One region of the Streptomyces bathyalis genome, then DNA from elsewhere that is predicted to be linked to it. Evidence: riboswitches for the same ligand, from Rfam matches in the RefSeq annotation. Region 1 holds a riboswitch; each other region holds the start of a gene.
The links. Region 1 has a riboswitch for cobalamin ahead of G4Z16_RS08290 ((2Fe-2S) ferredoxin domain-containing protein). Riboswitches for the same ligand answer to the same signal wherever they lie in the genome.
Positions count from the first base shown of each region.

Region 1 (10,352 bases):
CTCGTCGTGTTTACGCCCGAGGCGCCGCGCCAGCTCCTGCGCGATGGTGACCATCCGCGGATCGTGCGTGCCGATCATGGGATAGCCCTTGCCCGAGAGCAGGATCTTCAGGCACCGCACGTACGCGCGGTCCACATCGGCCTTGTGCTGGTGGGCGACCGACGCCGGTTCGTTGTATGCCCCCTTCACCAACCGTACGCGCGAGCCCTCCCCTGCCAGGGCACGGCAGTCCTCCTCGGTGCGGAAGAGGTAGGACTGCAGCACCGCCCCGGTCTGCGGGAAGCTCTCGCGCAGATCGGCGAGCACGGCGAGGGTGGAGTCCACGGTCGTGTGGTCCTCCATGTCCAGCGTCACGGTGGTGCCCGCCTCGGCGGCCGCCTCGACGACCGGCCGGACGTTGGCGAGCGCGACGTCGTGGCCGCCGTCCGGCAGCGCCTGCCCGAAGGCGGAAAGCTTCACCGACATCTCGGCCCGCTCGCCCAGGCCCTCCCCCGCCAGGGCCTGGGCGAGCGCGAGGTAGGCGTCGCGATTGCGCAGCGCCTCCGCGCGGTCGGTGGTGTCCTCGCCGAGATGATCGAGTGTGACGTCGAGACCGCGGCCGGTCAGCGACCGCACGTTCTCCATGCACGCGTCCAGCCGCTCGCCCGCGACGAAGCGGTTCACGACGGGGCGTGTGACCGGCGTCGACGACACGAAGCGGCGGATGCCGTCACTTCGCGCGGCGGCGAGGAGCACTGGGCCGAACACGGGCACCTCCACTGACGTTCTTCTTCGCGCTCCTGGCGTCCCGTGGCGGGCCCCGTTCGGCCGGAGGGGAAGGTCTGCGGAGGAACGGAGCGCCACGGCGTCGGAAGCCACCCTGAATCTAAGGATCGCGCCATTCCGTGACCATCGACAGCTGTCACGCATCCGTGTCCCAGATCTCAGACATCTGTACGAGAATGGTGACGCGGGGCGCCCGTAAGGGGCGGAGACGGCACGTCGGCACGACGCGGAACAGCGGGATGATCATGCGCGAGGACTACCAGGCACTCATCGACGAGGTCTGCGCGCTGCTCGGCACCCCCGCGACCCTGGAGGCACGCGACTTCGCGCTGATCGCCTTCGGCGCCCACGAGGGCGACGGCGAGGGCGCCGAGCCCGCGCTCGACCCGGTGCGCAGGCGCTCCATCCTCGGACGCCGCTCCAGCGCCGAGGTGCGGGCGTGGTTCGAGAGCTTCGGCATCACCAGGGCCGCGTCTCCCGTCCGCATCGATCCCGAACCGGCGGCCGGCGTCGAGCACGGGCGCATCTGCCTCCCCGTGCGGCACGCGGGCGTCGTGCGCGGCTACATCTGGCTGATGGACGACGGGGCGCTCGACCTCTCCGACCCGCGGCTGGCGGCGGCCATGGCGGTGGCGTCGCGGATCGGGGCGCTGCTGGCGGCCGAGACGCAGGCGGAGGCGCGCTCGGGCGAACTGCTGCGGGCGATGCTGACCGAGGAAGACCGGGGCAGGGGCGAGGAGTTGGCGGCGGAGCTGGGCGAGCTGCTCGGGCCGGCGGCGTCGGGCCCGCTGGCACTGCTCGCTGTGGGCCCCTGGCCGGCCGACGACGCTGACGGCGACGGGGAGAGCTCCGGCAGTACGGGCGCACCCGTGCTGCCGCACGTCATGGCGGGGTGCGTGCTTCCGGCCCGGCTCGCGCAACCGGCCCCCGGCGGCAGGTCGGCGGCGCCGCCCGCGCCGGAGCGGCAGCCGGTGCTCGCCTCGCTGGTGCGGCTGCGCTCGGCGGAGGTCCGTGCTCCGGCCCGTACGGCCGCCGGGCAACTGCTGCGCGTGCCGCGCTCCCCCGCCGCCGCGGGCGTCAGCGCGCCGCGCCGCGGGCTCTCCGACGCGGTCGCGGCCTGGCGGGAGGCGCTCGCCGCCGCACGGGCCGCGGGCGCGGAACCGGAGCGGCTGGGCCCGGTCGCCGACTGGGACGCGATCGGTCCGTACCGGCTGCTGGCCGCCCTGCCCGACGACGTCGCCCGCGATGCGGCCGTGGCGCCGCTGCTGCGTCCCGCACACGGCGAACTGGCGCGCACCGCCGAGGTGTTCCTCGACCACGCGGGCCAGGCGGGGCGAACGGCCGCCGCGTTGGGCATACACCGTCAGACGCTCTACTACCGCCTCTCCCGCATCGAAGCCCTCACCGGCCTCGACCTCGACGATGGCGGCTCCCGGTTGCTGCTCCACATGGCGCTGAAGGCCGCACGGCTGTGACTGCCGTGCGGGGTCCGCGACTCCGTGAGCAATGTCGGGGGTCATGAACACGAGCACGAGCGCGAGCAACGGTCGCGGACAGCAACGGCGTTCATCCACCGGTGGCGCTCGACGAGCTTCGGCTCGGTGTTCGACTCGGCATGGCTCCAGCCACCTGGGGACGGGCGTTCGCCGCGATGAGCCCCGATGAGACCTTCAGCCTTCGCTCCACCACGCGATGTCCGGCTCCGGGAGTCGGTGAAGGGCTGTCTCATTGCCCCCGATCACGGATCGGCGACGCAGCGCGCCGATTCCCTGCAAGCCCCCGTCGCGGCGGAGTGATGGCGTGCAGGTCGAGGATCTCCGGCTGCGGAGCGACGCCGGGGCCGCCCGCGCGTACCCAGGCGGTGACGTCCTCGGTCGCGTCCGGGCTGTTGACCAGCCCCAGCCAGACGGGCCGCGCACCGGCGGCGCGCCCGGCGGCGGAAGGCTGCACGACGATGACGTTGGCCTGGTCACACACGTCCAGGCAGTCGGACACGCGAACCGGTGCCTCCTCCCGCAGCCGAGCCGTCTGTGCCGCGTGATCCAGTCCGGTCACCTTGGGACTGCCGCAGCAGCAGTCCCGGCACACGACGATCCGGCACGGAGCAGGGCCGGCAGTCTCCACTGCCCCCGCTTCGTCGGATGCCTCATCGACCGATGTCTCGGGCACGCCGAACCTTCCCTCTCTCCGGGGAGATCCGCCCCGGTACGTCGAGGAGGCGACCGCGTGAGTCTCCTGGCTCTCGGGTCAAGGCTCGTCCCCGCCTTCCCACCCGCCCGGGGCAGTGGCCTGTCGGGGATCCGCTCGCCGATCACAGTGGCGGGACCGCGCCGGATTCACACCGGCTTCCTCGAACCGCCGTCGCCATGTCACGGGCCATCATTCCATCCGGGCGCCGTCCAGGGCCGAGGGCCTCCGCGGGCCCCGAAGAAGCGCCGGACGCAGATCGGCGGTCCGGACGATGACGCGGCTCGTCCCTGCAACTGCCCTGCAGCGTGCGTGACTTGACGGGCTCCCGTTGCCGGTCGGCGCTCGTGGATGTCAGTCTCCGACGCCCCCTGCGAACGGCATCGTCCGCCACCGGATGATGGCGGGGTTCAAGTACTCGGGCAACGCGGGCAGTTGAGGCGCGAGCGCCAGGGCGGCGATGACCCGCAGCATGCCTACGGCGTTCACGAAGCTCATGACGTCCTCCTTCAACGGCCTCATGCCGTTGCGCCGCGCGCCGCGGTCGTAGGCGGATTCGAGGTCGGGCCCGAGGGTGGCCAGGTCCCACTCGACGGGGCCCGACGTGACCAGTTCGAAGTCGGCGTAGAGCTTCCCGTCCTTCCCGGAGAAGATGTTCGCGGGTGGGCAGTCGCCGTGGATGGGCTGGACATCGGTCCACGGGAACGCCGTCTCGAACGCCGCGCGTGAGCTCACGAGAGGTTCCAGGACCTGCCACTCGCGGCGCGCGCGGTCCAGATCGCTCGGAGCGATGAGGTCGGGGCGGTCTTCGAGCAGGGCAAGGCTTTCCCCGATGACCCGCGGTTCGGCCGCGGACAGGAACGACAGCCGGCCGGGGTATCCGCGCAGGGCGGCGTGCAGGTCGGCAACGATTTCGGCGTTGGCCACGTAGTCGGGCTCCTTGTCCCGGTCCTCCTCGACGAACTGCCAGAACGTCATCGAGAGTCCGTCGCGCTGTACGGGCTCCCGTGGCACGAGAGGACTGGGCTGGATCACGGGGGCTCCCTGGTCTGCGAGCCACCGCGTCACGTCAAGTTCCGCCTGCTGGCGGGCGGCCTGGGAACCGAGATCCGCGGAGTGCGGCAGGACTGTGGGAATCCGGGCCACGACCGGTGACGGCGCGAGGTGGACGACCACGGAGAACAGGTCGTGGAGCACCTCGGCATCGGTCACGGTGAGCCCGAGAGCGCGCCCCGCTCCCACGGCCGCGTCGACTGCTGCGGAGGTGCGTCGGGCAATCTGCTCTGGCGTCACGAAATCGGGCATGGCTCGATCGTTCCACGCCGCAGCACGGCGTTCGACGTACAACTTCCAGCCGGTAGCGGCCACTTCGCCCGACGGACATCCGGGCCGCCGACGAACGCGAGCTCCCCGTATGGAGAACCCGGGCAGCGGCAGTTCCGCCGGGGGAGGAAATCGGGGCCGGAGAACCACCGCGCGGGCAGGTGATGGAGCAACGACAACGGCGGCCCGGTCGCCCGGGGGAGCCGGTCACCAAAACGGGCCCACGGCGGGCGAACGGACGGGGAACGTCATGTCAGCAGCGGCGTACGACCAGATCGCCGACTGGTACGAACAGGATTTCCTGCGCGGGCAGGACGCCGAGACCTCGGAGGGAAACCCCCGCAGCCTGGGCGGCCTGCTCGGGGACCTTCTCGGAACGGGCAGCGGTACGTGCCTGGAGATCGGCTGCGGCACGGGGGTCCACGCTGCCGCGCTCCGCGACCTGGGCTGGACGCCGGTCGGCGTGGACCTGTCGCGAGGGATGCTCGGCCACGCCCGCAGCCGGCTACCGGTCGCGCAGGCCGATGCCGCGAGGCTTCCGGTGAGCGACGGCTCCGTCACGGCCGCTGTCGCAGTCATGGTGCACACGGACATGCCGCACTATCCGGCGGTACTGCGGGAAGCGGCCCGTGTCCTCCGGCCCGGTGGGGTGTTCGTGCACATCGGCGTCCACCCCTGCTTCTGCGGGGCGTTCGCCGACCGCACGGACCCCGACGCGATCGTGGTCCGCCCCGGCTATCTCGACGGCGCCTGGACGAAGGCTTCCTGGACCGACCAGGGCGTACGCGACAAGGTCGGGGCCACACACCTTCCGCTGCCGGGCCTGCTCCACGCCTTCCTCGACGCGGGACTGGCACTCGAACAGTTCGCCGAGCACGGCACCCCCACCCCGATCGTCATGGCCGTGACGGCACGCAAGCGCGGCTGATCTCCCACACGTCCCGCTGACCGGCCGCCGCGGGCCGGCCGCCCCGGTCCGCCCGGGCGGTTTCCCCGCACCGGCTGCCGTCACCGTTCCGAGTGCGTAACGTCGGCGAGGTGACGAACGGGGACGGCAGCAGCCACGACGGCGGGGACGGGACCGAGGACGACGGGGACGGCCGACTCCTCGCCCTGTACGACGAGTTGATGCGCGGAGCACCGGCCGAGCCGGCCATCGGCGTGACGTACGAACAGGACGGGCCGCTCGTGCGTGCCGTGGGCGGCTTCCGCGCCTTCGTGTTCGGACCGCGTGACAGCGGGCTGCGGGGCGCCGACCTGGACCGCCTGATCGCGCGGCAACGGGACCGCTTCGCCGCGCGGGAGGAGACGGCCGAGTGGCGCATCCACGCGCACGACGAGCCGCGGGATCTGCCGGAACGGCTGCGTGCAGCGGGCTTCGTCCCGGGTGACGGCAAGACCGTACTCGTCGGCGCGAGCGCGGAGTTGGCCACGGAACCCCCGGCGCCGGAAGGCGTGGTCATCCGCCGCGTGACCGACGCCGGTGACATGCGCCGCATCGCGGCGGTGGAGGCCTCCGTGTGGGACATGGACCTGAGCTGGCTGGCGCGCTTCCTGGCCGAGCGGATCGCGGCCTCACCGGACGGCACCGCGGTTCTGGTGGCCGAGGCGGGCGAGGCCGGCGGGCAGGTCGTCGCCGCGGGGTGGATGATCTTCCAGGCGGGACGGGGCTTCGCCGGGCTGCGCGGCGGTACGACGCTGCCGGAGTGGCGCGGACGGGGCGTCTACCGGGCGCTGGTCGCCGAACGCGCCCGGATCGCCGCCGCGCGCCGCCTGCCGTATCTGCAGGTCGACGCCTCGGACGACAGTCTGCCGATCCTGCGCCGGCTGGGCTTCCGCACCGTGACGACCGTGACGCCGTATGTGTGGAGACCTGCCCGCGGCTGACGACCTGTCAGGCTCCGGTGGTGCCGTCGATGGCCTCGCGGAGGAAGTCGGCGTGCCCGTTGTGGCGCGCGTACTCGTGGATGAGGTGCAGCATCACCAGCCGCAGCGAGACGTCCTTACCCCAACGGACCTGGTGGCCGGTGACGTCCAGGGACGCCGCCTCCTTCTCGATGCGGCGCGCGTGCTCGACCTCCGCCTGCCAGGCGTCGAACGCCTCGGCCCGTGTGGACCGGCTCGCGTCGTAGGCGACCTGGAAGTCGCCGTCGTCGGACCACACCAGCGGGATGTCCTCACCGTTGATCGTCCGCCGGAACCAGGCGCGTTCGACCTCCGCCATGTGCCGCACCAGGCCGAGCAGCGAGAGCGTCGACGGCGGTGACGAGGCGATCCGCAGCTGGTCGTCGCTCAGGCCCTCGCACTTCATGGCGAGGGTCTCGCGGTGGAATTCGAGGAAGGCCCGCAGGGTCTCGCGCTCTCCGCCGGTCAGCGGGGGAGCGGTCCGTTCTTCCCCCTCGGCCCTGGCGGGCCTGGGGGGACCCCCACCCTCGGCCCCAGCAGACCCGGGGAGACCCCCACCCTCGGCCCCGGCGGACCCGGGGGATTTCCCAGTCACGTCCTGTGCCCTGCCTTTCGGTTGTGTACGGGCCCGCACCGCAGCCCCCTGAACAGGCGCGCGCCCGGGCCGTGTCCTCACGGCCCGGGCGCACCCGATGTGCTGTCCCGCTCCCCGGTCAGTCGGAGAGGTCGACGCTGCGCGCGGAGGTCGCCCCGATCTCGCCCTTGATCTCGGCGAGTACGGGTGCCGGGATGTTGTCGTCGACGGTCAGCGCCACCAGCGCCTCACCGCCCGCCGTGGCGCGGCCGACCTGCATGCCGGCGATGTTGATGCCGGCCTCGCCGAGGATCCGGCCGACGGTGCCGACCATGCCCGGGCGGTCGGTGTACCGGAAGAAGGCCAGGTGCTCGGCCAGCGGCAGGTCCACGTCGTGCTCGCCGACGGCGACGATCTTCTGCAGGTGCTTGGGCCCGGTCAGCGTGCCGGAGACCGAGACCTCCTCGCCGCTGCTGAGGGTGCCCCGCACCGTCACCATGTTGCGGTGGTCCGCGGACTCGCTGGAGGTCGTCAGGCGCACCTCGACACCGCGCTCCTGCGCGAAGAGCGGCGCGTTGACGTAGCTGACGGTCTCGTCGACGACGTCCTCGAAGACGCCCTTGAGCGCGGAGAGTTCGAGCACCTTCACGTCGTGCTGAGTGATCTCGCCGTACACCTCCACGTCCAGCCGCACGGCGACCTCTCCCGCGAGCGCGGTGAAGATCCGGCCCAGGCCCTCGGCCAGCGGCAGCGCGGGCCGCACGTCCTCGGCGATGACTCCGCCCTGGACGTTGACGGCGTCCGGGACGAGCTCGCCCGCCAGTGCCAGACGCACCGACTTGGCGACCGCGATGCCCGCCTTCTCCTGCGCCTCGCCGGTGGAGGCACCCAGGTGCGGCGTGCACACGACCTGGTCGAACTCGAAGAGCGGCGAGTCGGTGCAAGGCTCGCTGGCGTAGACGTCCAGACCCGCACCCGCGACGCGGCCCTCCTTGAGCGCGGAGGCCAACGCCGCCTCGTCGACGATTCCGCCGCGGGCCGCGTTGACGACGCGGACGCTCGGCTTGACCTTGTGCAGCGCGTCGTCACCGATCAGACCCAGCGTCTCGGGCGTCTTGGGCAGGTGGACGGTGATGAAGTCCGAGACCTCCAGCAGTTCGTCCAGGGAGAGCAGCTTGACGCCCATCTGCGCGGCCCGCGCGGGCTGCACGAACGGGTCATAGGCGACGACCTTCATCCCGAACGCCGACATGCGCTGCGCCACGAGCACGCCGATGCGGCCGAGACCGACGACGCCGAGGGTCTTCTCGCTCAGCTCCACGCCGGTGTACTTGCTGCGCTTCCACTCGCCGTTCTTCAGCGCCGTGTTGGCCTGCGGGATGTTGCGGGCGCTGGCGATCAGCAGACCGCAGGCGAGTTCGGCGGCGGTGACGATGTTGGAGGTGGGTGCGTTCACCACCATCACGCCGGCCTTGGTGGCGGCGGGGACGTCGACGTTGTCCAGCCCGACGCCCGCGCGGGCGACGACCTTGAGTTTCCGTGCGGCCGCCACCGCCTCGGCGTCGACCTTCGTCGCGGAGCGGACGAGGATCGCGTCCACGTCGGCGATGGCGGTGAGGAGTTCGTCCCGGTCGGCGCCGTTGCAGTGCCGGATCTCGAAGTCCGGGCCCAGGGCGTCGACGGTGGCGGGCGAGAGCTCTTCGGCGATCAGTACTACGGGCTTGCTCACGTGGTCTCCAGTTCGGGGGTACCTCCCAGGCCGAAGGCCCAGGGGGAGGGTCATCCTCGCTGCGAGCAGCGGCGGGGAACTACGGCCGCGTCCCGGCGACCGTAGTCGATGGAGGGGGTCGTCCCCGCGGGCGGCGGCGCAGGGCAGACGCACGACGCTGTGAGCCTGTGGCGCGCTCGGCTTGCCCGTGCAGTGTAGCTACGTGGATGCCGTGCGGGCTGCCCCTCCCCGTAAACGGCCGGCCACGGACCGGCATCGCCGCCGGTCCGCGTCCTCACTGCCCGGCGTGGCCGTCCGTACCTGCGGACACAGCGGCCTCGCCTCGCACGTCACGGCTGGAGTGCGCGGCGAGGAGGCGGTACTCCCCTGCCGGGGTGTACCAGGAGTGCGTGTCCTCGTCCCACACCTGGAAGGCGCGCGGCTCGACGGCGACGGTGGCCCGTACGGTCTCACCAGGCGCCGCCGCGACGACGGTGAAACCGGCGAGCCAGCGCAGCGGCCGGTGCGGATGACCCTCCCCGCCCGGGGGCTCCACGTAGACCTGCACGACCTCGCGGGAGGGGCGCCGGCCGGTGTTGCGCACGGGAACCGTCACCTCCACCGGCTGCCCCTCGCGCCAGTGCCCGGCAGACGGCTCGCCGTAGGACCAGTCCGAGTAGCCCAGGCCGTAGCCGAAGTCACGCGCGGGCCGGCGCCCGAGTCGGTCCCAGCCACGGTGACCCACGTCGAGGTCCTCGGTGTAGTCGATCAAGCCGTCGATGGGGATGCCGTCCGGAACGGGCACGTCGCCCGCGTCGGCGGGAAGCGTCCAGGGCAGGCGCCCGGACGGTTCGCACGCGCCGGTCAGCACGTCGGCGAGGGATCCCCCCGCCTCCTGTCCGGGCAGCCACCACCACAGCACCGCGGGGACGTCGTCGAGCCAGGGCAGCAGCACCGGCGCGCCCGCGTTGACGACGACGACCGTACGGGGATTCGCCTCGGCGACCCGGCGCACCAACTCGTGCTGGCGGCCCGGGAGTCCGAGATCGGCGCGGTCCCAGCCCTCGGACTCCGACTCGGGGTTGGTGCCCACGACCACGACCGCCGCGTCCGCCTCGCGGGCGGCCCGTACGGCCTCCGCGATCTCCTCGCCCGTGCCGGGCTCCGGCGGCAGATGGCGCAGCTCCAGCCGCGCGAAGCGGCCGAACCCGGTGACCTCGACGACCTGCACGGTCGCCGAGACCGTCACCTCCAGGGCCTCGTCTCCCACGGTGACGCGGCGCACGCGGCCCTCGGGGTGTCCGGCGGAGGCGTCGAGCAGGACCTCCTCGGCGACCCTGTGGTTGCTCTCGCTGAGCAGCTCCCCGTCGATCTCGATGCGGTGCGCTCCGACGGGGGCGATCTCCAGCAGGTGCTCCCCGGGCCCGTCGAGCCGCAGCCGCGCCTCGGCCCGTACGGACACCGCCCCCTCGGGCAGCCCGCCCAGCGCACCGTCCCAGGGCGCGGGACGGGTCAGGGCCGACAGCTCCCGGCCCTCGGCGTCGTGCACGTTCAGCTCGACGCCGTCGCCCTGCAGGACGGCCGCGCCGGCCAGCGGCGCGTGGCGCATCGTGCGGCCGCCGCGGTGTGCGGTGACGACGGCTGACGGGAACGCCGCGCGCAGCGCGTCCAGCGGGGCGCTCACGTAGGGCGGGGTGACGCGTGCGCTGCCGCCGCCCTGGACGAACGGTTCGAGGGCGTTGGCCCCGATCAGCGCTATCCGGGAGGTGTCCCGCGGCAGCGGCAGCAGATCGCCCTCGTTGCGCAGGACGACGGTGGCGCGGGCCGCGGTCCGCCGCAGCAAGGAGGCGGTGGCGAGCTGGTGCCCGGATGCCTCCTCCTGCGGGGCCG
Region 1 is NZ_CP048882.1:1,927,060-1,937,411, forward strand. It holds gene G4Z16_RS08280 (proline dehydrogenase family protein) at 1-747, opposite strand, end outside; gene G4Z16_RS08285 (PucR family transcriptional regulator) at 1,011-2,240, shown strand; gene G4Z16_RS08290 ((2Fe-2S) ferredoxin domain-containing protein) at 2,491-2,889, opposite strand; cobalamin riboswitch at 2,994-3,117, opposite strand; gene G4Z16_RS08295 (aminoglycoside phosphotransferase family protein) at 3,307-4,257, opposite strand; gene G4Z16_RS08300 (class I SAM-dependent methyltransferase) at 4,526-5,203, shown strand; gene G4Z16_RS08305 (GNAT family N-acetyltransferase) at 5,404-6,162, shown strand; gene G4Z16_RS08310 (DinB family protein) at 6,170-6,649, opposite strand; gene serA (phosphoglycerate dehydrogenase) at 6,894-8,483, opposite strand; gene G4Z16_RS08320 (beta-glucosidase family protein) at 8,758-10,352, opposite strand, start outside.

Region 2 (10,352 bases), 4.0 Mb from region 1:
GCACCTGCCGCTGACCGACGTCCACCCGAACGCGCAGCTGAGGGCCGAGGCGGCCGAAGCGGCGGGCGCGCAGGGCGCGTTCTGGGAGATGCACGACTTCCTCCTGGCCAACCAGGAGGAGACGAGTGTCGCCATGCTGGTCCGTCAGGCGAAGGTGCTCGGCCTCGACACCGACCGGTTCCGCGAGGACCTGCGCGAACGCGTCGGGGCCGACCGGGTCGCCGAGGACATCGAGTCCGCCGACGAGAGCGGGGTCTCGGGCACGCCCACGTTCTTCGTCAACGGCCGCCGCCACCAGGGTTCGTACGACAGCGCCAGCCTGCACGCGGCGGTACGGGCCGCGCGGGTGAGGGCCGACATCGGCGGCTAGGCGACCAGCGCGTGTTAGTGCGCGAACGGCGGCGAAGGCGTCCATACCCTGCGAGGACATCGGCTCGACCAGGGAGAAACCGAAGATCATGCGACGCGAAGACCTGCCCGCCCCGGAGACGGGCATCCTCCTCACCCACTTCCTGACCGTGCGGGACGTACCGCGGTCCCGCGCGTTCTACTCGGACGTCCTCGGAGGCACGGTGGTGCTGGAGGAGAACCCGTGCATCATCAGGCTCGCCAACGGCTGGATCATCATGAACCCGGGCGGCGGGCCCACCCCCGACAAGCCGGACGTGACACTCCGGCCGCCCGAGGACCCCGGCACCACCTCCAGCTTCCTCAACATCCGCGTGGCCGACATCCAGGAGTGCTACCGCGAATGGAGCGCCAAGGGCGCCGAGTTCCTCACCCCTCCCATCGACCGCAAGGCCGAGCTGCGCTGCTACGTCCGCGATCCCGACGGCTATCTCATCGAGGTGGGACAGGCGACCGGGATGGTGGAGGGGATCCTCGCCGACCCGCCGGCCGGGACGGGCTAACCGGCGGGGCCGGTCAGTGCGGTGCCGGCGCGGAGGTTCCAGCGGCCCGAGCGGCCGCTGAGCTCCGTCGTCGTCAGCGGTGCGACGTCCACCCTCCACAGGCCGTGCGGCGGTGCGTCCAGGGCGGACACCACGGCGGCACGCACGACGTCCGGCTCGACGACGGCCACGACGCGGCCGGGCATTCCCGCCAGCCCGGCCAGCCACTCCCGCGTCCTGGCGCACAGCGCGGCGACCGATTCACCTCCGTGCGGGGCGCTTCCGGCATCCGAGAGCCACAGCGCGACGGCCTCCGGTTCGGCGGCGCTCACCTCCTCGATGGTCCTGCCGCGCCAGCGGCCCGTCGCGCAGCCGGAGAGCCGCTCGTCGACGAAGCCCGGGGCCCCGGCGAGACCCAGCTCCTCGGCCGTCCGCAGGCAGCGCGGCGAGGGCGAGACGCTCAGGCGATCGGCCGCGGACAGCAACTCCGCGGCGGCGCCCCGCGCCCGGCGCGCGTCCCGCAGCCCGGCGACGCTCAGGGCGCTCCCGTCATCGAAGCGGAACTCCTCGGACGCCTCGCTGCGGGCCGGCGAGATCAAAGTCACTCGCGTGGTCATCGGGGCCTCTCCTCGCCCGTGAACGGCGGCTTTGCACAAGGGAGTTGATCATGCGTCGTCCCGGTGTCCGGGATCTGCGGCCTTGGCCGGGCAGGTGGAATCGGGGTACCTTCCGCTGGTATCGATCGACGACGGCAGGGCGGAAACCGGTGAGATTCCGGTGCGGTCGCGCCACTGTATGCCCCCTCCGGTCCGCTGCCGTGCGCAGCGTACGGGCAGAGGCGAGCCAGACCCGCAGGCCGTCACGAGCTCCACCGACAGGGACGCGAGTTCCCACCAGGAGGTCCTGCCATGGCACAGTCCATCGCCCCGCCCAGTTCCGCAACTCCCGCCTCCGGCGTCTCCGTTCCGGCGACACTCCCGGTCAAGGCGATCCTTCCGTGGGCATTCTTCTTCGGTCTGCTGATGCTCGTCCTGCTGTACTTCGTCGGGGCGGAGCAGGGCGCCACGTCCCTCTTCTCCGGCACGGACGTGCACGAGTGGGTCCACGACGGACGCCACCTTCTCGGCTTCCCCTGCCACTGAGCGGGGGAGCACCATGAACTCCGCCACTGTGAGGACCCTCCTTGTGCGGGGCATGCTGGCAGGTCTCGTGGCCGGCCTGTTCGCCCTGGTGACGGCCTCGTTCCTGGGCGAACCGCACGTGGATGCCGCGATCGCCTTCGAGGAGGCGCATTCGCACGAGCACGGCGGCGAGGAGATCGTCAGCCGCGGCATGCAGTCCACCGCGGGCCTCGCCACGGCCGTCCTCGTCTACGGCGTCGCCATCGGCGGCATCGCCTCGCTGGCCTTCAGCTTCGCGCTTGGTCGCGTGGGCCGCTTCGGTCCCCGTGCGACGGCTCTGCTGCTGTCGGGTGCCGCGTTCCTGTGCGTGTACCTGGTGCCGTTCCTGAAGTACCCGGCCAACCCGCCGTCCGTGGGTGACCCGGCGAGCCTCGACAAACGAACGGCTCTGTACTTCCTGATGGTGCTGCTGAGCCTGCTGCTCGCCGTCGGGGCCACGATCCTCGGCAAGCGGCTCGCCCCGCGTCTGGGCAACTGGAACGCGACGGTGACGGCGGTGCTCGGCTTCGTCTTCGTCATCGGCCTCGCCTATGCGTTCCTGCCGTCCCTCAGCGAGCTGCCCGAGCACTTCCCCGCGCTGCTGCTGTGGCGCTTCCGGGTCTCGACGCTCGCCGTACAGCTGGTGCTGTGGGCCGCCTTCGGGCTGACGTTCGGTCATCTCGCCGAGCGTGCCCTGGGGACCGCCGCACGCGGCGAGAAGGAGACGGCGTCGGCTGCGGCGGCCCCCGCCGCCAACTGAAGCGAACAACGCCCGGCACGTAACGGGCCGTGAGCCGCTGCCGGGCACCCGCATCGGGTGCCCGGCAGCGGCTTTCTCACGGCGCGGTGCGGATCGGCTCGGGCCGGTTCACGGGTGCCGGTGCCGGTGCCGGTGCCGGTGCCGGTGCCGCACGAGGGAGCGGGACAGGGGCCGGGCGCGAGTCCCGGCCCCCTGTCGGCGGACGAGGCGGGCTCAGCTGCGGCCCGCGGCCTCCGCCCGCACGGTCCGCGCCGCCTCGACCATGTGCTCCAGCGCCTCACGCACCTCGGGCCAGCCGCGGGTCTTCAGGCCGCAGTCCGGGTTGACCCACAGCCTCTCCGCCGGGATCGCGGCGAGCCCCTTGCGCAGCAGCGACGCCACCTCGTCCACGTCGGGGACCCGCGGTGAGTGGATGTCGTACACGCCGGGCCCGACCTCGTTCGGGTAGCCGGCCGTGGCGAGTTCGTCCGCGACCTGCATGTGGGAACGGGCAGCCTCCAGACTGATGACGTCCGCGTCGAGATCCACGATCGCCGAGACGATGTCGCCGAACTCCGCGTAGCACATGTGCGTGTGGATCTGAGTGTCCGCGCGCACGGCACCGGTGGCCAGGCGGAAGGACTCCGTCGCCCACGCCAGGTACTCCGGCCGGCTCTCCGTCCGCAGCGGAAGCGTCTCGCGAAGTGCCGGCTCGTCGACCTGGATGACGGCGGTGCCCGCGGACTCCAGGTCCGCGACCTCGTCCCGCAGCGCCAGTGCCACCTGGCGTGCGGTCTCGGCCTGCGGCTGGTCGTCCCGTACGAAGGACCACGCGAGCATCGTGACGGGTCCGGTCAGCATGCCCTTGACGGGCCGTCCGGTCTGCGACTGCGCGTAGCGCGTCCACTCCACCGTCATCGGCCCGGGCCGGGAGACGTCACCCGCGAGGATCGGAGGCCGCACGTAGCGGGTGCCGTAGGACTGGACCCAGCCGTGCTGCGTCGCGATGTAGCCGTCCAGCCGCTCCGCGAAGTACTGCACCATGTCGTTGCGTTCGGGCTCGCCGTGCACGAGCACGTCCAGTCCGGCCTCTTCCTGGAAGGCGAGGACGTCCCGGATCTCGGCGGCGATCCGCTTGTCGTAGCCCTCCGCGTCGAGCCGTCCGGCCCTCAAGTCGGCGCGCGCCGCACGCAGTTCGCCGGTCTGCGGGAACGAGCCGATGGTGGTCGTCGGCAGCAGCGGCAGCTTCAGCCGCGCGCGCTGTGCCGCGGCCCGCTCCTGATAGGGCGTGGTGCGGCGCCCGTCGGCGTCGGTGACCGCTTCGGTGCGCGCCCGCACGGCCGGGTCGCGGGTGAGCGCCGCGGACGAACGCGCCGCGAGCGCCGATGAGTTGGCGTGCAGCAGTCCGGCGATGACGTCGGTGCCCTCGCCGAGTCCCGTCGCCAGCGCGACGACCTCCTCCGCCTTCTGCCTGGCGAAGGCGAGCCAGCGTGCGACCTGCGGATCCACGTCGCGCTCGAGGGCCGCGTCGAGCGGTACGTGCAGCAGCGAGCAGGACGGGGCGACGTCGACACGGTCGGCGAAGCCGAGCAGCGAGGCCAGCGTGGACAGCGACTTCTTCAGGTCGTTGATCCACACGTTCCGTCCGTCCACGACTCCCGCGACGAGCCGCTTGCCGGGCAGTCCGCCCGCACGCGCCAGGTCCTCCAGGTTCGCGACGGCAGGGCCGGTGAAGTCCATCGCCAGGCCCTCGACGGGCGCCTTGGCGAGTACCGGCAGCGCGTCGCCGAGTCGGTCGAAGTAGGAAGCCACCAGCAGTTCGGGCCGGTCGGTGAGCCCGCCCAGTTCCCGGTATGCGCGTGCGGCGGCGTTCAGTTCGGCCGGCGTGCGGTCCGCCGCCAGCGCGGGCTCGTCGAGCTGCACCCATCCCGCCCCGGCCGCGCGGAGGTCGGCGAGCACCTCCGCGTAGACGGGGAGCAGCCGGTCCAGCAGCGTCAGCGGTTCGAAGTCCGGGGCGACTCCGGGCGCGGGCTTGGCGAGCAGCAGGTACGTGACGGGCCCGACGAGGACGGGCCGGGCGTCGTGGCCCTGCGCGACGGCCTCGGACAGCTCACCGGTCTGCTTCGCGGAGTTCGCCGCGAAGACGGTGTCGGGCCCCAACTCCGATACCAGGTAGTGGTAGTTGGTGTCGAACCACTTCGTCATCTCCAGCGGCGCGACGTCCTGCGTACCGCGCGCCATGGCGAAGTAGCCGTCGAGCGCGTCCGCCTCGACGGCGGCACGGTGACGTTCGGGAACGGCACCGACCATGACGGTGGTGTCCAGCACATGGTCGTAGAGGGAGAAGTCTCCGGTGGGCACTTCGCGCACACCGGCGTTCCTGAGCTGCTGCCAGTTGTCCCGGCGCAGCCCGGCTGCGGTCTCCCGCAGGGCGTCGGCGGTGACGCGGCCCCTCCAGTAGCCCTCGACGGCCTTCTTCAGCTCACGGCCGCTTCCCTGCCGTGGATATCCGTGGACGGTGGCGCGGGGCCTCGTTGCCGGCTTCGACGCCGCGGCTGCGGACTTGGGTGTCACTCAACTCTCCTTCGCGAGTCTCGCCGGTGACCCGAGAGGTACGGGGCGAGGAGGAGAGGCGACGCGGCGGCGCACACGCGCACCGCGTGCTGCTCACCTGTACCGCCGACCCGCCCTCGAGGTCACCGAGATCGATCCGCCGACGCATCCTCCCCCTGGGCCTTGCGGCCCGGGGGTGCCCCCGGCGGGCAGTGGCAGGTCTTCGGACTCGTGGGCCCGCCGTGTCCGTGATCCACGGACCGGCTCCTACCGGCCGTCGCTTCCCGGGTCCGCTCGGACCCAGTGCGTATGACGGCTTTCGTTCCCACTCACCGCTGCGGGGCAGTTCCGGAGTCTCACCGGATTCCCTCTTGCGACGTGCCTGTCTGGCGGACAGGCCGAACCGACTGCCTCTCCAGCGTACGGGCCCGCGAGCCGCGGCGACAAAGGGCAGGAGTGAGGGCTTCTTCATGCGCCGTGATGGTTTACGGGGGCGAAGCACGGTCTGCCGTGGCCCCTCGCCGGACCGGCACGGCCCGCGCGGGCACCGGAACCGGGCCCGCGTCGAGCCGGTGTCCGGGTCCGCGTCGGGCCCGTATCGGACCGGCGCCGGCGGGTGGACCGCGCAGGCCGTGGCAGGCCACCGCCGACAGGGATCCGGGGTGCCGTCGTGGCCCTCCCGCACAGGGCCGTCCGGGTCGCGGCGGTGTGGCGCACGCCGTGGAGCGGCCCGCCGGTCCCAAGCTGCTGCCGGAGACTCACGCCCCGCCGGTGCGCAGGCCGGGCGGGGCGATCCGTTCCACGACGACTGGAGAAGATGACCATGCCACCCCACACCGCGTCCGCATCCTCGGCAGGGCCCGAAGCCGCGGCCGCACCGCAAGCCCCTTCCTCCGCGGCGGCCGCGGCGGGAGCCGCCGCCTCGGAGGCGGCCGAGGCCTTCGAGGCGGCGGGCCTGCCGCCGGACACGAACCCCGCCGACCCGCGGTTCTGGCAACTGCCGCACGACCAGCGGCACCAGGTGTTCGCCGTGCTGCGCCAGCGGGAGGCGCCCACGTACTTCGCACAGCCGCAGCACACCCTGCGCAAGCGGCAGCAGCCGGGGTTCTACGCTCTCGTCAGGCACGAGCACGTGCAGGAAGCCAGCCGCAACGCCGCCGTGTTCGGGAGCGCGCCCGGTGTCACCACGCCGCATCCCGCGCCATGGGTGAAGGCCCTCTTCGGGGAGTCCATGGTCAACGTCGACGGCAGCGACCACGCCAAGCTGCGGAAGATCATTTCGCGGGCGTTCAGTCCCAGGCTGCTGGCGGGCGCCGAGAAGGACATCGAGCAGGTCGTCGCGACCGTCGTCGGGAACGCGGTGCGGCAGCCCTCCCGCGAGTTCGTGACGGCCGTGGCCTCGCTGGTGCCCTGCGAGGTCGTGTGCAACATGATGGGCATCCCCCAGCGGCACCGGCCCCGCATCCTCGCCCAGCTCAACGACGCCTCCGAGAACATCGGCGTACGGCGCGGAGCGGGCGCGAAGTTCCGCATCCCCGGCAAGGGCCTGCGGGCGCTGGCCCGTATGCACATCATGATCGCGATGCTCGCCAGGGAGCGCCGGCGCCACCCGACCGACGACCTCATCTCCGCGCTGGTCACCGCGGATGTCGACGGTCAGTGCCTGGGGAACCGCCAACTCGGCGCGTTCTTCACGTTGTTGATGGTCGCCGGGGTGGAGACGACCCGCAATGCGATCTCGCACGGCCTGGCCCTGCTCAGTGCCGATCCCGAGCAGCGGGAGCTGTGGGAGAGCGACTTCGAGAAGTACGCGGACACCGCCGTGGACGAGATCGTCCGGTGCTCGACCCCCATCATCCAGTTCCGCCGCACGCTGCGCACCGACCACGTCATGGGCGGCCGCACGCTGCGCAAGGGCGAGACGGTGGCGATGTACTACGCCTCCGCCAACCGCGACGAGGCGGTCTTCACCGACCCCGGCACCTTCGACATCACCCGCGACCCCAACCCCCACCTCGGCTACGGCGGAGGCGGCCCGCACTACTGCCTCGGCGCGCACCTCGCCCGCCAGGAACTCAAGGCGCTCTTCAGGCAGTTGCTCACCGACTCCGTCGCGATGCGAGCCGTGGGCCTGCCGGACCTGGTGCCCTCCAGCTTCGACAACCGCATCCGTTCGCTGCAGTTCGACATCGCCCCGCAGGACGGCAGCGGCGGCCCGGCGAAGGGCCCCGTGACCAGCGCCTGACGCACCCTTACGCCGCCGGGCCCGCCGCCCCTACCCTCGTCCCCGGGACTCCCTCGACGCGGGGCCCCGGGGGAGGGAGTGGGGCGGGTGGCCGGTTCTTCGTCCGCGGGACGCGCCAGGGGCAGCGGCGGAGGCAGCGAAAGCGGCGTCGAGCAGTTCGGCTACGAGCAGCAGCTCCACCGCTCGCTCAGCTTCTGGGATCTGCTCGTCTACGGGCTGGTCTTCATGGTGCCGATCGCCCCCTTCGGCATTTTCGGCAGCGTCTTCCAGGGCTCCGGCGGCATGGTCGTGCTCGCCTACGCGGTCGGCATGGTCGCCATGATGTTCACGGCCCTGTCGTACGCGCAGATGTCGCGCGCCTTCCCGATGGCGGGTTCCGTCTACTCCTACGCCGGACGCGGCATCGCAGCCCCGGTCGGCTTCATCTCGGGCTGGATGATCCTTCTCGACTACGTCCTCGTGCCCGGCCTGCTCTACCTGATCTCCGGCGTCGCGATGAACACCCTGGTGCCCGCGGTGCCCGTGTGGGTGTGGCTGACGGGCTTCGTGGTGCTCAACACGGTCGTCAACTACATGGGCATCGAGATGACCGCCAAGGTGAACAAGGTCATGCTCGTCGGCGAACTCGCCGTCCTGGTCGTCTTCCTGGCCGTCGGGATCACCGCCCTCGCGCAGGGCAAAGGGCACGGCTTCTCCTTCACGCCCCTGTACGACGCGGGGAGCTTCTCCTGGCCCCTGGTCTTCGGCGCGGTGTCGGTCGCGGTGCTCAGCTTCCTCGGCTTCGACGGGATCTCCATGCTGGCCGAGGAGAACAAGGAGTCGGCGCGGGCCATCGGACGCGCCATGGTCGCCGCACTGGTGCTCGCCGCGGCCCTCTTCATCGCCCAGACCTGGGTCGCCTCCTTGCTGGTCGAGGACCCGGGCAAGCTCGTCGCCGAGGGCGACCCCGGCGGGACCGCCTTCTACGACGCCGCACGCAACGCGGCCGGCGGCTGGCTCGCGGGCCTCACCGCGGCGTCCACCGCCATCGCGTGGGGCTTCGCCAACTCCCTTGTCGCGCAGGCCGCCACGTCGCGGCTGCTGTACGCCATGGCCCGCGACCGCCAACTGCCGCCCTTCCTGGCCAAGGTGCACCGCAGGCACGGTGTCCCGGTCAACGCCACGCTGCTGGTTGCCGCGGGCTCGCTGGTGCTCGGTATCGCCATGGCGGCACGCAGCGACGGCATCACGCTGCTGAGCACCCTGGTCAACTTCGGTGCGCTGAGCGGGTTCCTCGTCCTTCACGTGTCCGTCGTCACGCACTACGTCGTACGGGGCCGGAGCCGGAGGTACTGGGCGCACCTGGCCGCGCCCGTCATCGGCTTCGCGATCCTGGCCTACGTCGTCGTCAACGCCCAAGTCGCCGCCCAGCGGCTCGGGTTCGTGTGGCTGGCGGCCGGCCTGGCGGTGCTCGCGGGCCTCATCGTGATCGGGCGAAGGCCGGCCCTGTCCGCCATGGAGCAGGTCGCTGCTTCGCCGAAGGACGGTTCGCCGAGGGACGGTTCGCCCGCCTCGCCACCCGAAGGAGACAAGGACGCATGACCTCCGACGACGGCTTCCGGGGTGCCGTATCCCTGAGGCCCACTCCGGAACAGCTCGCCTACAGCTTCGGCGGACACGAGCCGCTGCTGACCGTCGAGCCGGGCACGGTCGTGGAGTTGAGCACAGAGGACTGCTTCGGTGGCGCCGTGCGGGCCCATGAGGATCTGCCCAGCAGGGTGTGCACGTTCCCGTACCTCAATCCGGTGACCGGCCCGGTCGCCGTCACGGGCGCCGAACCGGGAGACACCCTCGCGGTGCACTTCGCCGACATCTCCCCGGCACGGGACTGGGGCGTCTCCAGCACCTTCCCGCACTTCGGCGCACTCACGGCGACACACGCGACGGCCATGCTTCACGAGCCGCTGGAGGAGCGTGTGTGGGTGTACGAGATCGACTCCGCGGCCGGAACATGCCGCTTCCGCGCCCGCCGCAGCGGCCTCGAACTCGACCTCCCCCTGGACCCGATGCACGGAACGGTCGGCGTCGCGCCCGCGGCCGGCGAGACGCTCATGAGCATCACGCCGGCCGCGCACGGCGGCAACATGGACACTCCGGAGATGCGGGCCGGCACGACCGCGTACTTCCCGGTCAACGTTCCCGGGGCGCTGCTCTCCGTCGGCGACGGCCACGCACGCCAGGGCGAGGGCGAGGTCTGCGGCACGGCGGTCGAGACGGCGATGAACACGGTGCTGATCGTGGATCTGATCAAGGGGCGGACTCCGGCCGCGCCCCGGCTCGAGAACGACGGCTTCCTCATCACCACGGGCCATGCCCGCCCGCTCGAGGATGCGTTCCGCATCAGCCAGCACGACCTGGTCGGCTGGACCGCCTCACTCCTCGGTCTCGACCAGCTCGACGCCTATCAGCTCGTCAGCCAGGCCGGACTGGCCCCGGCCGCCAACGTGTGCGACACCAACTACACGATGGTCGCGAAGCTTCCGAAGGCCGTGCTGGGGAGTGCCAAGGCGTACGACGGAATGCACGAGCGGCTCCGGGACGCCGCGGCGCGGTATCTCGCGGCGCGCTGACGCCCTGCCGCTGCGTCCTGGGTCTCGTTCGGGACCTGAGTCCCTGCGGGAGTCGGCTCAGGAACACAGCGCGCGAAGCGAGGCCCCTGGCCGCCTGCGCCGGCATTGATCGCCGGCACCGGCGTGAGCCAGGAGCCTCGCCATTTCGGGGACTTG
Region 2 is NZ_CP048882.1:5,924,528-5,934,879, reverse strand. It holds gene nhaA (Na+/H+ antiporter NhaA) at 1-370, shown strand, start outside; gene G4Z16_RS25665 (VOC family protein) at 459-911, shown strand; gene G4Z16_RS25660 (histidine phosphatase family protein) at 908-1,507, opposite strand; gene G4Z16_RS25655 (CbtB domain-containing protein) at 1,799-2,032, shown strand; gene G4Z16_RS25650 (CbtA family protein) at 2,046-2,810, shown strand; gene metE (5-methyltetrahydropteroyltriglutamate--homocysteine S-methyltransferase) at 3,024-5,363, opposite strand; cobalamin riboswitch at 5,557-5,747, opposite strand; gene G4Z16_RS25640 (cytochrome P450) at 6,160-7,587, shown strand; gene G4Z16_RS25635 (APC family permease) at 7,675-9,168, shown strand; gene G4Z16_RS25630 (acetamidase/formamidase family protein) at 9,165-10,196, shown strand.
Region 2: it holds a riboswitch for cobalamin, as region 1 does, so the genes downstream of both, metE (5-methyltetrahydropteroyltriglutamate--homocysteine S-methyltransferase) here and G4Z16_RS08290 ((2Fe-2S) ferredoxin domain-containing protein) in region 1, are expected to answer to the same signal.

Region 3 (10,352 bases), 410 kb from region 1:
GAGGGCACCGGCTACTTCGCCCGCTGCCTTCAGCACGAGACGGATCACCTTTACGGGTACCTCTACATCGACCGGCTCTCGAAGCGTGAACGCAAGGACGCCCTGCGGCAGATGGCCGAGGGCACGCCGCGGTACGAGACCGTGCCCAACGACTGACGCGGAGCGGGATCTCCCGCTCCTCGCCGTACGACCGCCGCCCGGTGCCGATGGTGCCGGGCGGCGGTCGTGCTGCGCGGCGGGCTCGTGGCACCGGCGGTTCGCAGCGGGGTCGCCGGGGTGACCGTCATTCAGTGGCCTTGTCCATTGGCATTTCCTGGCAGTTGTTGACGCGTTCCCTTTGTCACGACAAGCTCTGTGGTCACTCCCCACATCCATGGAGGCACCATGCCCCGACGTATGGTCAGAGCCGTGCTGACACTTGTCATGGTCGCGGCAGCTGTTCTGGTGGGCACGTCCGCCGTCGCGACCGCGGGACCGGCGCGCGCCGCGGACGGCTGTTTCACCTGGAACCGCGATCTCGCAGAAGGCGCTTCCGGGGACGACGTCAAGCAACTGCAGGTCCGGGTGTCCGGCTATCCGGCGAGCGGTGAAGTCATCGCTGTCGACGGCCAGTTCGGTCCCGCCACGAAGGCCGCCGTGACCCGCTTCCAGCAGGCCTACGGGCTGAGCGCAAGCGGCAAGGCCGACGCGGCCACGTACAACAAGATCTACGAGCTGCAGGACGACGACTGCTCGCCCGTCCACTTCGCCTTCGGCGAGCTGAACAACTGCAACTCCGACTGGAGCGGCGGTGCCGTCAGCGCCGCCGAGGCCAAGTCCAACGCGCTGCGAACCATGTGGAAGCTGGAGGCCATGCGGCACGCGCTCGGTGACGAGTCGATCAGGGTCACCAGCGGATTCCGGTCCAAGGCCTGCAACGACCAGGTGGGCGGGGCCCCTTCGAGCCGTCACCTCTTCGGTGACGCGGCAGACCTCGGCTCCGGACCTCACTCGCTCTGCACGCTCGCCAAGGAGGCACGCAACCGCGGCTTCCACGGCATCCTCGGGCCGGGCTACCCGGGGCATGACGACCACACTCACGTGGACCACCGCTCCAGCAAGTACTGGGACGCCCCCAACTGCGGGGTCAGCTCCTGACGTGCACGAACCCCACGTACACGGATCTCACTCGCACGACTCGCTCTCCCAACGCCAGCCCTGATCCATTCCAGGAAGGAAACCAACCCCCCATGAACAGAAAGATCGCCCTGCGGGCAGCCGTCGGCGCTTCGGCGATGGCACTCGCGATCTTCTCCACCGCGTACGTGGCGGAGGCAACGACCGCCGAGCCCAAGGAAGCGAGCCCGCTCGCGAAGATGAGCCACTCCGCCGCGGCGAGCAAGCTCAACGGGGCCGGCATCAGCATCACGTCGAGCGGCGGCTGCTCGGACCGCAACCGGCCGAACTGCACCTCGCTGGAGCAGGTCAACTCGGCGACGATCGACGGGGCCATCACCCTCAAGAACGCCAGCAAGTGCGACCTGACCGTCACGGGCGGCACCGAGACCGGCCACGCGGACGGCACGTACAGCCACTGGAACGGCTACAAGCTCGACTTCCACATGACGAGCTGCCTGACCAACTACGTCAAGAACACCTTCACCTCCATCGGTGGAAACAAGTGGGAGTCCGGGTCGGGGAACATCTACTTCGACGAGACCAACCACTGGGACGTCACGTTCCACAACTGCGGGGGCTGCCTGAAGGGTGGCAAGGGCTGAGCGAACTGGCTCGGCGGGAACAGGAATTGCGAATGAGGGGGCCGCGCCGGAAGCGCGGCCCCCTTGCCCATGCCGCGACTGGCTCGGAGGTCGTGCCGCGACTGACTCAGAGGTGGCCGCCCGTCAGAAGTCGTCGTCGAAGGCGACCGACCCCTCGACGGCCACCTGGTAGGCCGAGGCTCGCCGCTCGAAGAAGTTGGTCAGCTCCTGCACGTTCTGCAGCTCCATGAAGGAGAAGGGGTTGCGGGCCCCGTAGCGCGCCGGGAAGCCCAGCCGCACGAGCCGCTGGTCGGCGACGGCCCGCAGATACTGCTCCATCGACTCGGTGTTCATCCCCGGCAGGCCCTCGCCGCACAGGTCGCGGGCGAACTGCAGCTCCGCCTCCACCGCCTCCTCCAGCATCTCCGTCACCTCCTTCTCCAGCTCGGCGTCGAAGAGTTCGGGCTCCTCCTCGCGCACGGTGTCCACGACGTCGAAGGCGAAGGACATGTGCATCGACTCGTCACGGAAGACCCAGTTGGTGCCCGTCGCCAGCCCGTGCAGCAGTCCACGCGAGCGGAACCAGTAGACGTAGGCGAACGCCCCGTAGAAGAAGAGCCCCTCGATGCAGGCCGCGAAGCAGATCAGGTTCAGCAGGAAGCGCCGCCTGTCCGCACGGCTCTCCAGCCGATCGATCCGCTCCGCGCCCTCGCCCTCCTCGAGCGCCGCCATCCAGCGGAAGCAGAACTGAGCCTTCTCCCGGATGGACGGGATGTTCTCGACGGCCGCGAAGGCCTCCGCGCGCTCGTCGACGTCCGGCAGATATGTGTCCAGCAGCGTCAGATAGAACTGGACGTGCACTGCCTCCTCGAAGAGCTGACGCGAGAGATACAGGCGTGCCTCGGGGGAGTTGATGTGCTTGTAGAGGGAGAGCACGAGATTGTTCGCCACGATCGAGTCACCCGTGGCGAAGAACGCGACGAGGCGGCTGATCATGTGCTGCTCGCCGGGCGTGAGCTTGGCGAGGTCGGAGACGTCGGAGTGGAGGTCGACCTCCTCCACGGTCCAGGTGTTCTTGATGGCGTCGCGATAGCGGTCGTAGAAGCCGGGGTAGCGCATCGGGCGCAGCGTCAGCTCGAAGCCCGGGTCGAGCAGATTCCCCGCGGGGCGGCCGTGGTTGTTCTGAGGGTTGGTTGTCACTGGCACGCCTCGCAGGACTCGGGGTTCTCCAGGGAGCAGACGGCGGCTTCGTCCGCCGGACTCGCATCCCGCTGATCGGGGACGGCAGGGGCTGCCGCCGGGTTCGTGCCTGTGCCGCCCGCGGCGCGGGCGATCCGCGTCGCCGGGCGCGAACGCAGGTAGTACGTGGTCTTGATGCCGCTCTTCCAGGCGTGGGCGTACATCGAGCTGAGCTTGCCGATCGTCGGTGCCGCCATGAAGAGGTTGAGCGACTGGCTCTGGTCGAGGTACGGCGTACGGGCGGCAGCCATGTCGATCAGCGAGCGTTGCGGCAGCTCCCACGCGGTGCGGAAGAGCCGGCGGACCTCCTCGGGGATCCGCTGGATGTCCTGCACCGAGCCGCTGCTCTCGCGCAGTTCCTCCCGGGTGCGCTCGTCCCACAGCCCCAGCCGCTTCAACTCCGCGACCAGATAGGCGTTCACCTGCAGGAACTCGCCGCTGAGCGTCTCCCGCTTGAAGAGGTTGGAGACCTGCGGCTCGATGCACTCGTACACACCGGCGATGGCGGCGATGGTCGCGGTCGGTGCCACGGCGAGGAGCAGGGCGTTGCGCATCCCGGTGCGGGAGATGCGGGCGCGCAGCGCCGACCAGCGCTCCGGCCAGGCCTGTTCGGCCTGCGGAAAGTGGTCGGGGTGCAGCACTCCGCGCGCCGTACGGGTCTCCTCCCAGGCCGGCAGCGGGCCGTGCCGCTCCGCGAGGTCGGCGCTGGTCTCGTACGCGGCGAGCATGATCCGTTCGGAGATCCGCGTGGACAGCTCACGTGCAGCCCCGGAGTCGAAGGGAAGCCGCATGCGGAAGAGGACGTCCTGGAGCCCCATCAGACCCAGACCGACCGGCCGCCAGCGGGAGTTGGAGCGCTCGGCCTGCTGCGTCGGGTAGAAGTTGATGTCCACGACGCGGTCGAGGAACGTCACGGCGGTGCGGACGGTGGAGTCCAGCCGCTCCCAGTCCATCTCGCCCGACTCGCCCACGTGGGCCGCGAGGTTGACGGATCCCAGGTTGCAGACCGCCGTCTCGCCGTCGTCGGTGACCTCCAGGATCTCGGTGCACAGGTTCGAGGAGTGCACGATGCGGCCCGGCCCTGCGGTCTGGTTGGCGGTGCGGTTGGAGGTGTCCTTGAACGTCATCCAGCCGTTCCCCGTCTGCGCGAGGGTGCGCATCATGCGCGCGTACAGCTGGCGGGCGGGCACCTGCCGCACCGCGAGTCCGGCGGCCTCGGCCTCGCGGTAGGCGGCGTCGAACTCCTCGCCCCACACATCGGTGAGCCGCGGTACGTCGGCGGGTGAGAAGAGCGACCAGCCGGCGTCGGCCTCCACGCGGCGCATGAACTCGTCCGGAATCCAGTGCGCGACGTTGAGGTTGTGCGTGCGCCGGGCCTCCTCACCCGTGTTGTCCCGAAGCTCCAGGAACTCTTCGATGTCCGCGTGCCACGTCTCCAGATAGACGCACGCGGCTCCCTTGCGCCGGCCGCCCTGGTTCACGGCGGCGACGGAGGAGTCCAGGGTGCGCAGGAACGGCACGATGCCGCCGGAGTGCCCGTTGGTGCCGCGGATCAGCGAACCGCGGGCACGGATACGGGAGTAGGACAGACCGATGCCGCCCGCGTGCTTCGAGAGCCGCGCCACCTGCTGGTAGCGCTCGTAGATCGAGTCCAGCTCGTCCTTCGGCGAGTCCAGCAGATAGCAGGACGACATCTGGGCGTGCCGCGTACCGGAGTTGAAGAGCGTGGGGGAGGAGGGCAGATACGCGAGCGAACTCGTCAGGGCGTAGAGCTCCGCCACCTCCACGGCCGACTGCTCTGTCTCGTCCGCGGCCAGCCCGCAGGCGACACGCAGAAGGAAGTGCTGCGGCGTCTCGATCACCTGCCGGCTCGTGGGATGGCGCAGCAGATACCGCGAATGGACCGTGCGCAGACCGAAGTAGCCGAAGCGGTCGTCCGCCCCGCCCGCGACCGCGTCCTCGACCAGCGCGTCCAGACGCTCCGCGTGCGCCCGCACGAACTCGGCCGTGCGGTCGGCGATGAGGCCCTCGCGGTGCCCCGTCGCGACGGAGGACGAGAAGAACTCCGCGCCCTGCCCACGGGCCTCGTCGCGGATCGCGAGCGTGAGCAGCCGCGCCGCGAGCTGCGAGTACGCGGGCTCCTCGCCGATGAGCCCGGCGGCCTCCTCTGCGGCGAGCGCCCGCAACTCGGCTTCGCCGGCGCCCTTTCGGCGGCCGCGCAGCACCGCGGCGGCGACGCGCTCGGCCCCGGTGCCCGGCAGGTCGGCGGTCAGCTCGGTGAGGGTGCGCAGCAGAGCGCCGTCGTCGGCCGGGGGCGCCGGCGCGGCAGCGGAGGCGCGTGCGGCTCCCGCCGCGGCTTCTGGTGCGGGTGCGATGGTCACGGGATGTGCTCTCCCTCGCTCAGATCAGCTACCGGGGCACCGGGGGAGCGCACAGGCGGGCGCACAAAGGGCATGCCGCGTCGGCAACGCGGCGGTCCTCGCGGCGTCCACCGGCCCAACCCTCGGGACCCGGACGTCAGTCGACACGGCCGGCAGGCACTCGGACTCGCGACGACGGCTCATCGCAGCTCATGCCGGAAGGGTTCCGGGCAGAGCAGAGCAGCACATCGCACACCGTTGCGGGACAGTTCCGGATTCGCACCGGATTCCCCTGCGCGGCAGCGAGCACGAGCATACATCTAGTAGCGGGATGCGCCACTCGCCCCCACATGTTGTGTCGGGGGAGTGGAAGATCACAGTTCCAGGGCGAACGCGCGCAGAAACAGGCCCGGATATGGCTCCCAGTCCCGCTCCGGTGTGCGGACGAACCCCAGTCGTCCGTACAGCCGGTGCGCCGCCGACATCTCCTCGGTGCTGCACAGCACGAGCCGTATCAATTCCCGTGCACGCGCCCGGTCCACACACGCCCGCACCAGGGCCTCGCCCGCCCCGCGCCCGCGCCCCTCGGGTTTCACGGCCAGCATCCTGAACTCGCCCTCGCCGGGGCCTGCCAGGTCCGCGTACTCCCCGCCGTCCCCGACGAAGGCGACAGCGCCGAGCATCGAGTCCGTGGCGGTGTCGACGGCGACGAGCAGTTCCGTGTGCCGCGCGCGGCGCCGCGCCGCACGCAGTTCGGCCAGATACGGGTCCTCCGCGCCGAACGTCAGCAGCCCGTCCCCGAGGTACGCACGCGCGGTGAGCTCGCCCACATCCTCCAGCTCGTCGTCCCGCGCGGGTCTGATGGTGATGTCCATGGAACGAGCATGCCGCGCCCCACTGACAATCGAGCTGTCAGTGGGGCGCGGGCGGTATCCGTGGTGGTGAGTGCGATCAGCCTGCGGCTGTCGGCGCGGGCAGTTCCTCCTTGACGCCCGGGTCGCCGGCGTCCGCCGTGTAGTCCGAAGGCCGCGTCTCGTCGACGCCGTCCGGGGCCTTCACGGCCCGCAGCACGAAGGTGAGCGCCACGGCGACGACCACGTTGAGCACGAAGGCCGTCAGGCCGATGTACCCCATCTCCCCGATGCCCGGGATGATGTCGTTGGGCCCGCCGAAGTGCTTCTGCGACGGCAGCGTCGGCGACGGGACGCCGTACGCCGTGAGCGTGCCGTAGAGCATGCCCACGGCCCAGCCCGCCAGCAGCGCCCACCGGTGGAACCAGCGGGTGAAGAGGCCGCCGACGAGTGCCGGGAACGTCTGGAGGATCCAGATGCCGCCCAGCAGCTGGAAGTTGATCGCCACCGTCTTGTCCATGCCGAGCACGAAGATCAGCGCGCCGACCTTCACCAGCAGCGAGGTGATCTTGGAGACCTTGGTCTCCTCCGCGGGTGTGGCGTTCGGCCGGAGGAAGTCCTTGTAGATGTTCCTCGTGAACAGGTTCGCGGCCGCGATGGACATGATGGCTGCCGGTACGAGCGCGCCGATGCCGATCGCGGCGAAGGCGACGCCCGCGAACCAGGACGGGAACATGTTCTCGAAGAGCTGCGGGATCGCCAGCTGCCCGTTCTTGACCTTGATGCCCGCCGCGATCGCCATGAAGCCCAGCAGCGCGAGCAAGCCCAGCATCAGCGAGTACAGGGGCAGGATCGTGGTGTTCCGGCGGATCACGTTGCGGCTGCGGCTGGAGAGCGTCGCGGTGACCGAGTGCGGATACATGAACAGCGCGAGTGCGGATCCGAGCGCCAGCGTCGCGAACGCCCACTGGTTGGCCGAGCTGGGCGTCAGCTCGCCCTTCGGCTTCCCGGTGGTCGGGTTGGTCTGCGAGAGAGCGTCTCCGGCCTTGGCGAAGATGTCGTCGAAGCCGCCCAGCCTGATCGGGATGTAGATGATCGCCACCGCGATGACGATGTAGATCAGCGTGTCCTTGACGAACGCGATCAGCGCCGGCGCCCGCAGTCCCGACGAGTAGGTGTAGGCCGCCAGCACCGCGAACGCGATCAGCAGTGGCAGGTCCTTCACGAACCAGTGCGTCGACTCGCCGCCGCCGATGCCCATGACGTCCAGCACCGACTGGATGCCGACCAGCTGCAGCGCGATGTACGGCATCGTTGCCAGGATGCCGGTCACGGCGACGGCGAGCGCCAGCGACTTGGAACCGAAGCGGCCGCGCACGAAGTCAGAGGTCGTCACGTATCCGTGGCGGTGCGAGACCGACCACAGCCGCGGCAGGAAGGTGAAGATGAGCGGGTAGACGAGGATCGTGTACGGGACGGCGAAGAAGCCCGCGGCGCCCGCCGCGTAGATGGCCGCCGGCACCGCCACGAAGGTGTACGCCGTGTAGAGGTCACCGCCGAGCAGGAACCATGTGATCCAGGTGCCGAAGCTGCGCCCGCCCAGGCCCCATTCGTCGAGGCTGTCGGCGTTCTCCGCCTTCCGCCAGCGCGCGGCCAGGAAGCCCATCGCGGTGACGAGGACGAAGAAGAAGATGAATACGGCCAGTGCGACTCCGTTGACCCCGTTCATCGGGCACCGTCCTCTCCGCGGGCGCGCCGCTGCGCCTTGTCACGCTTGACGAGCTTGTACGCGACCGACGTCAGCACCGCGGAAACAAGCACCCACAGCATCTGGTACCAGTAGAAGAACGGCATCCCGATGAAGGTGGGTTCGGTGCGGGCGTAGGAGCTGACCCACAGAAGCGCGACGAACGGGACGAAAAGGCACAGTCCGATGACGACCCGTATCGGCGTGATGGCGGGTGGCTGCGACTCCGGCGCGGTCTCGGGTGTTTCGGGGGGCGCTGACATGCCTCGGCTCCGTCCGTCGGGTATTCCTGTCGAGACGCGCAGGAAATCTAAACGAGCGGTTCGGCCCCCGTCACTACCTGCACGGATAACGGAACGGCACCTTTTGTTTCGCGGGAGACGAGATGCGCCCTACGCGCCTCGTGCAAGCCCGGTCCGCCTCAAGGGAGTTCGAGATCTTTGTCCCGTATGAGCGGTATCAGCCGTTCTGATCGGGGTGCGGGCGCTGGAGGTTGGCGACGAACTTGTAGCGGTCGCCCCGGTACACGGAGCGCACCCACTCCACCGGTTCCCCCTCCGTGTCGAGCGAGTGCCGCGAGAGCATCAGCATGGGCAGGCCGACGTCGGTGCCGAGCAGGCCGGCCTCGCGGGGTGTGGCCAGCGAGGTCTCGATCGTCTCCTCGGCCTCGGCGAGATGGATGCCGTAGACCTCGGCCAGAGCCGTGTAGAGCGACGTGTACTTCACCAGGCTTCGGCGCAGCGCGGGGAATCGGCGCTGTGAGAGGTGGGTCGTCTCTATCGCCATCGGTTCGCCGCTGGCCAGGCGAAGGCGCTCGATGCGCAGCACGCGTCCGCCGGTGGGGATGTCGAGGGCGTCAGCGAGGCGGTCGTCGGCGGTGACGTAGCCGATGTCCAGCAACTGCGAGGTCGGTTCGAGCCCCTGGGCGCGCATGTCCTCCGTGTACGAGGTGAGTTGCAGCGCCTGGGAGACCTTGGGCTTGGCGACGAAGGTTCCCTTGCCCTGGATCCGCTCCAGCCGCCCCTCGACGACGAGTTCCTGCAGGGCCTGGCGCACGGTCGTACGCGAGGTGTCGAACTCGCTGGCGAGGGTGCGCTCGGGAGGCACCGGAGTGCCGGGCGGCATGGTCTCGGTCATCTCCAGCAAGTGCCGCTTGAGCCGGTAGTACTTGGGCACGCGAGTGGTCCGCGCGCCGCCGTTGCCGCTTCCCGACTCCGGCTCTGCCGCGGCTGTGACCGCGCCCGCGTCCGTGCTCATCGCTCGCCTTCCCGTTCGTGTCGTGCCCCGTCACCGGATGCCTCCGTGTGCGCGGGCCGTGCCGACTGCCCGCCCCTCCGGCTCCGGTTACGGCACCGGCGCGGCGGCGTTTCCGGTGGTGTTCCGGCCTCCGCCCTCCGTTCCGGCTGTACTTCGCGGCTCACATCGTGGCACGTGCTCGGCCCTGCGGGACTCTCCCGCCCAGATGTCGTTCCGATAACGGAACCGGCGGCTCGGATTCTGCACCGTTGACAGGGCTATAGGTCTAGGCCAAGCTGCGGACTGGTCTAAACCATTAGACCAGATCCAGGCGTTGGGGAGGATGCCGTGAGACGAGGACTCATCGCCGCGACAGGAATCGCGGCTCTGATGGCGGGCGTTGCGGCCTGCGGCCCGGGTGGTGAGTCGGAGTCCGGTGCCGACGGTTTCAAGGGCCAGACGCTGACCCTGTGGGCCATGGACGGATCCACTCCCAAGAAGTGGGAGAAGGACGTCAGGGCGGCCTTCGAGAAGAAGACCGGAGCGAAGCTGAAGCTCGAGGTCCAGCAGTGGAACGGGATCCAGCAGAAGTTGACCACCGCGCTCTCGGAGTCCGACCCGCCGGACGTCATCGAGGTCGGCAACACCCAGACCCCCGCGTACGCGAAGACGGGCGGCCTCGCCGACCTCGGTGACCTGAAGAAGAGCATCGGCAAGGACTGGACGGAGTCCGTCAACAGGTCCGCGGTGTACGGCGGTAAGCAGTACGCGGCACCCTGGTTCGCGGTCAACCGCACCGTCATCTACAACAAGCGGATCTGGGCGGACGCCGGCGTGGACAAGACCCCCGAGACACGTGCGGAGTTCTTCGACGCGCTCGACGCCATCGAGAAGAAGACCGATGCCGAGCCGCTCTACCTCCCCGGCCAGAACTGGTACTTCTTCGACGGCCTGCTCATCGGCAAGAAGGCCGAGCTGATCAAGAAGCAGGGCGGCAAGTGGGTCTCGAACCTCGACGACCCCGAGGTCGGCGCTGCCATGGAGCTCTACGAGAAGTACGCGTCGTACTCCAAGGCCCCCAAGGACAAGGACGAGGCCACGCCGCAGCAGGCGGAGATATTCGCCAAGGGAAGGACGGGCGCGTTCATCGGCCTGGGATGGGAGGCAGCGACCGCCGTCG
Region 3 is NZ_CP048882.1:2,340,097-2,350,448, reverse strand. It holds gene def (peptide deformylase) at 1-156, shown strand, start outside; gene G4Z16_RS09990 (D-Ala-D-Ala carboxypeptidase family metallohydrolase) at 385-1,137, shown strand; gene G4Z16_RS09985 (hypothetical protein) at 1,230-1,760, shown strand; gene G4Z16_RS09980 (ribonucleotide-diphosphate reductase subunit beta) at 1,884-2,858, opposite strand; gene G4Z16_RS09975 (ribonucleoside-diphosphate reductase subunit alpha) at 2,936-5,359, opposite strand; cobalamin riboswitch at 5,539-5,661, opposite strand; gene G4Z16_RS09970 (GNAT family N-acetyltransferase) at 5,713-6,213, opposite strand; gene mctP (monocarboxylate uptake permease MctP) at 6,290-7,918, opposite strand; gene G4Z16_RS09960 (DUF3311 domain-containing protein) at 7,915-8,199, opposite strand; gene G4Z16_RS09955 (GntR family transcriptional regulator) at 8,396-9,193, opposite strand; gene G4Z16_RS09950 (extracellular solute-binding protein) at 9,521-10,352, shown strand, end outside.
Region 3: it holds a riboswitch for cobalamin, as region 1 does, so the genes downstream of both, G4Z16_RS09975 (ribonucleoside-diphosphate reductase subunit alpha) here and G4Z16_RS08290 ((2Fe-2S) ferredoxin domain-containing protein) in region 1, are expected to answer to the same signal.